2 linked regions of the Halioglobus japonicus genome follow. The protein of the gene in region 1 interacts with the protein of each later gene in a pairwise test. Links are inferred from orthologs where the notes say so. Each region holds a gene or a part of one and is shown on either strand. Other genes may lie near its edges. The genes, in order: tusA and BST95_RS16960.

Region 1 (3,033 bases):
TCCTGAGTAAGCCTTGAAGAAAGCCAATCGAAAGTACTACCGCACCATCTTTCTAGGGGTGGCCGCTATGGCGACCCTTATCTGGGCGGCGGTGGATCAGTTTGGCATTCCCTGGGAGGATATGCTTGACCTGCTGTTGGCGTCGCTGCTGATGATGCTCGCGATTATCGTCGCAGCCGCCGTCTGCTTTGGTCTGGTTGTGGGTCTGCGAAGGTTGATTCGCGGGCCCCGGGAGTAGTTGGGGCCCCAAGCCCCATGATTAGTCGAGATCGATGTCCAGGGTCATTTTATTGGCGACGGATTCAAGCGCACTTTCGAGTGCATCCCGGTCGGTCTTTTCAGGAATTTCCGCGTCGATTTTTGCCCGGAACATGGGTTCGCCGCTCATTGCCGCGCTTTCTACCTGGCTGTCCATCTCCACGACGTTAATGTCATGGGAGGCAAGTTCACGGGAAATTTCTTTGATGATGCCGGGCCGGTCGGGTCCCAGTACTGAAAGCGCAATGGGTTTGCCGTGGGCGGTGTCCGCAGCGCTGGCGGGCGAGACTCGTACACTCAGACCACTGCTGGAAAGCGCTTTAAGCTCCGCCTGGAGCGTGTCCGCAGCAGATTCAGGGAGGCTGACCAGAATGAGACCGGCAAACTTGCCACCCAACTGCGAGAGCTGGCTCTCCTGCCAGTTACCCTGGTTCTTCTCAATAGTGCTCGCGAGTGCCTCCACGAGGCCGGGGCGATCATCGCCAATGAAGGTGATGATGAAAGAGGTTTCCACGATGGTGTCTCCACTTTGGGCTAAGCAACGCTTATATTAACCCGCATCGCGTCAATGCAGAAGGAACAGGGTGCAAATGCCTGGCTATTTAGAAGTCCCCCCGGTCGATTGCCACAGGAGGTGTTGCAGGCCGTGCTGGAAGAATTTGCCAGCCGGGATGGCACAGACTACGGCGAGCGGGAGTTGACCCTGGATGAGAAGGCAGGCAACCTGCGCCGCCTGTTGGATACGGGAGAATTGTGTATCCTGTTTCATTCTGAAAGTGAGGCCTGGGACCTGGTGAGTCGGGAGCAGGCGGAAATCCTATTGAGCGAATAATGGCATGTCATTAGAGCCTGATCACATTCTCGACGCCAGCGGGTTGTTCTGCCCGGAGCCTGTCATGTTGCTGCACAATCAGGTGCGCGATATGCAGGTGGGCGAGGTGGTGCAGGTGTTGGCTACCGATCCCTCCACACAGCGCGACATTCCCAAGTTCTGCACCTTTCTCGGCCACGAACTGTTGCAGCAGGACGAGCAGGATGGCCAGTATCGCTACTGGTTGCGAAAACAGGGCGACGCCTGAATGAATGTGGCGCTGCAATTTACTGCTTGTGAGTGCAGCAGACTTGAACACGTTTTTGCGCGATGTTTTGAGGCCACTGAACAAACGCTGCTGGCGGGAGGAGCCAGCGAGCCCTACTACCGGCCCGCCGACTCCCCACAATCTCAACACCTGCTGTATTACCGGGAAGATTTCTTCGCGAGCGCATTACATGAAATTTCCCACTGGTGCCTCGCCGGCATCGAGCGGCGCCAGCTGCCCGATTTTGGCTATTGGTATGCGCCGGAGGGTCGCACTCCCGAGCAACAGCGTGCATTCGAGCAGGTCGAGATAAAACCTCAGTCTATTGAGTGGTGCCTCTCCCGTGCCTGTGGTTACCCGTTTCGTGTCAGTGTCGATAATTTCACGCCGGACGGCACACTCCCGGATACGCGCTGGTTCCGCGCGCAGGTGTTGGCCCAGGCCCAGCATTGGCAGTTGCACGGGCTTCCCACTCGGGCACAGCAAATCTATGCAGCGCTGTGTCATGAGTTCGGTACCACCATGGCGCTCCCGGATCAGCGTTTCACAGCAGCAGATCTGGATTGATCATGGAGCGGCGTAGCTGGCTTGTAGACGCGAGCATCTATATTTTCCGGGCCTGGTTTTCCATACCCGATCGTTGGCATACCGATGCGGGGATGCCGCTTAATGCCGTGTATGGCTACGCCGGGTTCCTTGTTGACCTGTTGTCCCGGGTGCAACATGGCGACGCCGTGGCAGCCGCCTTTGATGAGAGTCTCGGCAGCTGTTTTCGCAATGAGGTGTATCCCGACTATAAGTCAAGCAGGGCACTGCCTGACGAAGCCCTGGCGTTTCAGTTGCAGGCCTGTCGCGAATTGACCGAATGTGCGGGCATTGCCTGTTTCGCCAGTGAGCGCTACGAAGCCGATGACTTCCTGGCAACCCTGGCAAGGCTGTCCGCAGAGCAGTCGACCCCATTTTCCGTGGTCACCAGAGACAAGGATTTGGGGCAGCTGCTGTTGCACGAAGGCGCACTGTGGTGGGATTTTGCCGCCGATCAGCAGCTGGGCGCAGCGGATTTTTTCGAGCGATTTGGCGTGCGTCCATGCCAGTTCGCAGATTACCTGGCCCTGGTCGGGGATACGGTGGATGACATTCCGGGGGTACCTGGGGTCGGCCCAAAAACGGCTGCCGCGTTACTGGCCGAGTTCGGTTCCGTGGAAGCTATTGCCGCTCGTTTTGAGGCAGTGGCTGATTTACCTGTGCGCGGCGCGAAAAAACTGGCAGAAAGGCTTCCCGCTCACTGGGAGCAGGTGAGGGTGTCACACCAGCTGGCCACCCTGGAAGACAGGGTGCCGGGCGTCGATGCACTGCCGGAATATACGTTGCTCCGCGAGCATGTTGCTGCGGTCTGTGAGTATCTGGATGCGCTGGGCCTGGCTGGCCCGATGCAGCGACGCTGGCAGCAGCTGCCCATAGGGGGCTTGCAATGACACTGAGCGTTGTCGCCGACGAGAATATCCCTGGCGTAGAGGCGCTGTTGGGGGCGGGCGCTGAAGTAACCCGGGTCAACGGCAGGTCGCTTCAGCCAGAGCAGCTGCGTACGGCCGACGCGCTGTTGGTGCGTTCGGTGACTCGCGTCGACGCAGCGCTTATCGCGAACACCAAGGTGCGTTTTGTTGGCACGGCAACCGCTGGTACGGACCACATCGAC
Region 2 (3,257 bases), 1.1 Mb from region 1 along the record:
TTGAATTCCGCCCGGTGCATTTTGATGTCGCCCGCAATCTCTTCCAGCAGATGATCGAGCACAGTGTCGGGATCTACCAGATCGTGCATGGATTCGAGCTTTTCGCGCAGCTCCATCTGCTCCATCAAAAATCCGCCGTCAACCTGCTGGCGGCTCACCTGCTCCTGGCTCATACCGGCGAGCTCGAGCAGATATAGCGCCCGGGGCAGCGGCGCTTTCAACGCGGCGTGCGCCTCGTTGACAAAGGCGGAGTACTGCACGGCAACACGCTGTTCGTGCTCGCCGGCGGTCGCAAAGCGATCCGGGTGCAGCTCCTGCTGCAACTGCCGGTAGCGAGTACCCAGCGCAGACGTATCCAGCTCGAACTGCACAGGCAGTTCAAACAGCTGGAAATAGTTCTGAGAAAAGTCGGGAGAGCTCATACCACCTCGGCCTGATCGGATCGGGGTGACGAATTATACGGTAAAGCTCTCGCCGCAGCCGCACTCGGCGGAGACATTCGGGTTCTTGAACTGCAGGCCCTCATTGAGACCCTCTTTGACGAAGTCCAGCTCGGTACCCTCGAGGTAAGTCAGGCTCTTGGGGTCGATAAACACCTTGACGCCATGATCTTCAAACACCTCGTCTTCCGGTGCCTGCTCATCGACAAACTCCAGCACGTAGGCCATGCCGGAACAGCCGGATGTCGTCACTCCCAGGCGAATACCGAGACCTCGGCCGCGACCATCGAGCTGCGCAGCAATATGCTCAGCAGCGGAGGCAGTGACAGAAACACCCATTAGCTGTCACCCCGCTTTTCGCGCAGGTCCTTAACGGCTGCCTTGATCGCATCTTCAGCGAGTACGCTGCAGTGGATCTTCACGGGCGGCAGGGCCAGTTCTTCAGCGATCTCGGTGTTCTTGATCTGCTCGGCTTCATCCAGGTTCTTGCCCTTCACCCACTCAGTGAGCAGCGAGCTGGAGGCGATGGCGCTGCCACAGCCGTAGGTTTTGAACTTGGCGTCTTCGATCACACCGTTGTCGTCTACCTTGATCTGCAGGCGCATGACGTCGCCGCAGGCCGGAGCGCCAACCATGCCGGTGCCAACGCTTTCGTCGCTTGCGTCCAGCTTGCCGACATTGCGGGGATTCTCGTAGTGATCCAGTACTTTGTCGCTATATGCCATGATGGTTCTCCTCTACCGCTAGTGCGCGGCCCATTCAATTGTGTCCAGGTCGATGCCGTCTTTGTACATGTCCCAGAGCGGGGACAGTTCGCGCAGTTTGCCGACGGCGCCGCGCAGTTGTTCGATTGCCACGTCTACATCTTCTTCCGTGGTGAAGCGGCCGAAGCTGAAACGTAGTGAGCTGTGAGCCAGCTCGTCATTCAGACCCAGTGCCCGCAGCACGTAGGAAGGTTCCAGGCTCGCCGAGGTACAGGCGGAACCTGAGGAAATAGCCAGATCCTTCAGCGACATGATCAGGGATTCGCCTTCCACGAAAGCGATGCTGACGTTAATCGCACCGGGCAGGCGCTGGTCCATATCACCGTTGACGTGAACCTCTTCAATATCCTTGATGCCGTCCCAGAAACGCTGGCGCAGGGCGTTAACCTTCTCCGCTTCGCTCGCCATTTCTTCTTTGGCGATGTGGGCGGCTTCGCCCATGCCCACGATCTGGTGAGTGGCCAGGGTGCCGGAGCGCATACCGCGCTCATGACCGCCACCGTGCATTTGCGATTCCAGACGCACGCGGGGCTTGCGACGAACGTACAGTGCGCCAATACCCTTAGGGCCATACATTTTGTGGCCTGACATGGACAGCAGGTCCACTTTCATTTCTTTCAGGTCGATGGCGATTTTGCCCGCGCCCTGGGCTGCATCCACATGGAACAGCACGCCGGCATTGCGGGTGACTTCGCCGATGCCGGCGATATCGTTCACGGTGCCAATCTCGTTGTTGGCGTGCATGATGCTGACCAAAATAGTGTCTTCGCGCAGCGCCGCAGCCACCGCCTCCGGGGTAATCAGGCCGTTGGCGTCCGGGTCGAGGTAAGTTACCTCAAAGCCTTCGCGCTCGAGTTGACGGCAGGTATCCAGCACCGCTTTGTGCTCGATCTTGGAGGTGATGATGTGCTTGCCTTTCTTGCCGTAGAAGTGGGCGACGCCCTTGATGGCAAGGTTGTCGGACTCGGTGGCACCCGACGTCCAGACGATTTCGCGAGGGTCGGCATCAATCAGATCAGCCACCTGGCGACGGGCATTCTCAACGGCTTCTTCCGCCTTCCAACCGTACAGGTGGGAGCGGGATGCCGGGTTACCGAAGTTACCCTCCACCGACAGGCAGTGGACCATTTTCTCTACAACCCGAGGGTCGCAGGGGGTGGTGGCCAGATAGTCAAAGTAAATCGGTTTCTGCATTTTCTACAACTCCGTTATTCGGCCTCAGATCTCGCTGAGCGCCAGGGTCTCTACCCGATCTTGACGCGCGTCCTGACGCGCGGAAATTGTCTTCACTTCTCGCTTTTCCATCAGCTGGGCCAGGCTGATGTCACTCAGGAAGCCGTGAATCTGCTTGCTGAGGTCTTCCCACAGGTGGTGGGTGAGGCACACTTCGCCCTGTTGGCAATGCCCTTTGCCGGCACAGCCCGTAGCATCGACGGTTTCGTTGACCGCATCAACGATCTGGGCGACGAAAATCTCATCGCGCTCGCGGCTCAACCGGTAACCGCCGCCAGGGCCGCGCACGCTGGTCACCAGCTCATTGCGACGCAATTTCGCGAACAGCTGCTCCAGGTAGGACAGCGAAATATCCTGTCGTCCTGAGATGTCCGCGAGACTTACCGGACCCTTGCTGCCATGCAGCGCCAGATCCAGCATCGCGGTTACGGCATAACGCCCTTTGGTTGTAAGACGCATAGTCTCACCCGCCCTCTAATTTAGCGGAGCGAGTATGCAATAACCGACCTTTTTGGTCAAGTATAAGTCCGACCAATTTAGTCGGACAAAGCTCCGACTAGCGCTTGCCAATCCGCTTCTGGGTTTCGGTCAGAATGCCCCGCAGAATGTTCAATTCCATCTCATCCAGACGCACCCGGCTGTAGAGTCTGCGCAGGCGGGCCATCAGCTGGCGCGGGGCCGTCGGATTGAGGAATTCCACATCGATCAGGGTTTGCTCCAGGTGCTCGTAAAATAGCTCCATCTGCTCGCGAGTGGTAAAGGGGGCATCCCACTCGGCGTCTTCCGTGGCTGGCACACTGTCCGCCGCCAGCAGCATCCG

The links.
Region 2: the proteins of tusA (region 1) and BST95_RS16960 interact in binary tests that used the Escherichia coli proteins (3 or more experiments, as listed by UniProt). The link is inferred for Halioglobus japonicus from one-to-one orthologs.

The regions. Positions count from the first base shown.
Region 1 is NZ_CP019450.1:2,520,820-2,523,852, forward strand. Bases 1-2,715 are described here. They hold tusA (sulfurtransferase TusA), read left to right. Parts: upstream 1-1,094; coding sequence 1,095-1,337; downstream 1,338-2,715. Other genes in these bases: aroC (chorismate synthase), read left to right, coding at 1-10; BST95_RS11930 (hypothetical protein), read left to right, coding at 14-238; BST95_RS11935 (glycine cleavage system transcriptional repressor), read right to left, coding at 260-772; BST95_RS11940 (YheU family protein), read left to right, coding at 827-1,090; BST95_RS11950 (elongation factor P hydroxylase), read left to right, coding at 1,338-1,904. Outside these bases: more of BST95_RS11955, read left to right, coding at 2,716-2,812; BST95_RS11960 (4-phosphoerythronate dehydrogenase), read left to right, coding at 2,809-3,033. UniProt on the Escherichia coli protein: Sulfur carrier protein involved in sulfur trafficking in the cell. Part of a sulfur-relay system required for 2-thiolation during synthesis of 2-thiouridine of the modified wobble base 5-methylaminomethyl-2-thiouridine (mnm(5)s(2)U) in tRNA.
Region 2 is NZ_CP019450.1:3,605,274-3,608,530, forward strand. What follows is about bases 292-3,230. They hold BST95_RS16960 (IscS subfamily cysteine desulfurase), read right to left. Parts: upstream 2,399-3,230; coding sequence 1,184-2,398; downstream 292-1,183. Other genes in these bases: hscB (Fe-S protein assembly co-chaperone HscB), read right to left, coding at 292-422; iscA (iron-sulfur cluster assembly protein IscA), read right to left, coding at 456-779; iscU (Fe-S cluster assembly scaffold IscU), read right to left, coding at 779-1,165; iscR (Fe-S cluster assembly transcriptional regulator IscR), read right to left, coding at 2,423-2,896; BST95_RS16970 (RNA methyltransferase), read right to left, coding at 2,994-3,230. Also shown: more of hscB, read right to left, coding at 1-291; more of BST95_RS16970, read right to left, coding at 3,231-3,257. UniProt on the Escherichia coli protein: Master enzyme that delivers sulfur to a number of partners involved in Fe-S cluster assembly, tRNA modification or cofactor biosynthesis. Catalyzes the removal of elemental sulfur from cysteine to produce alanine.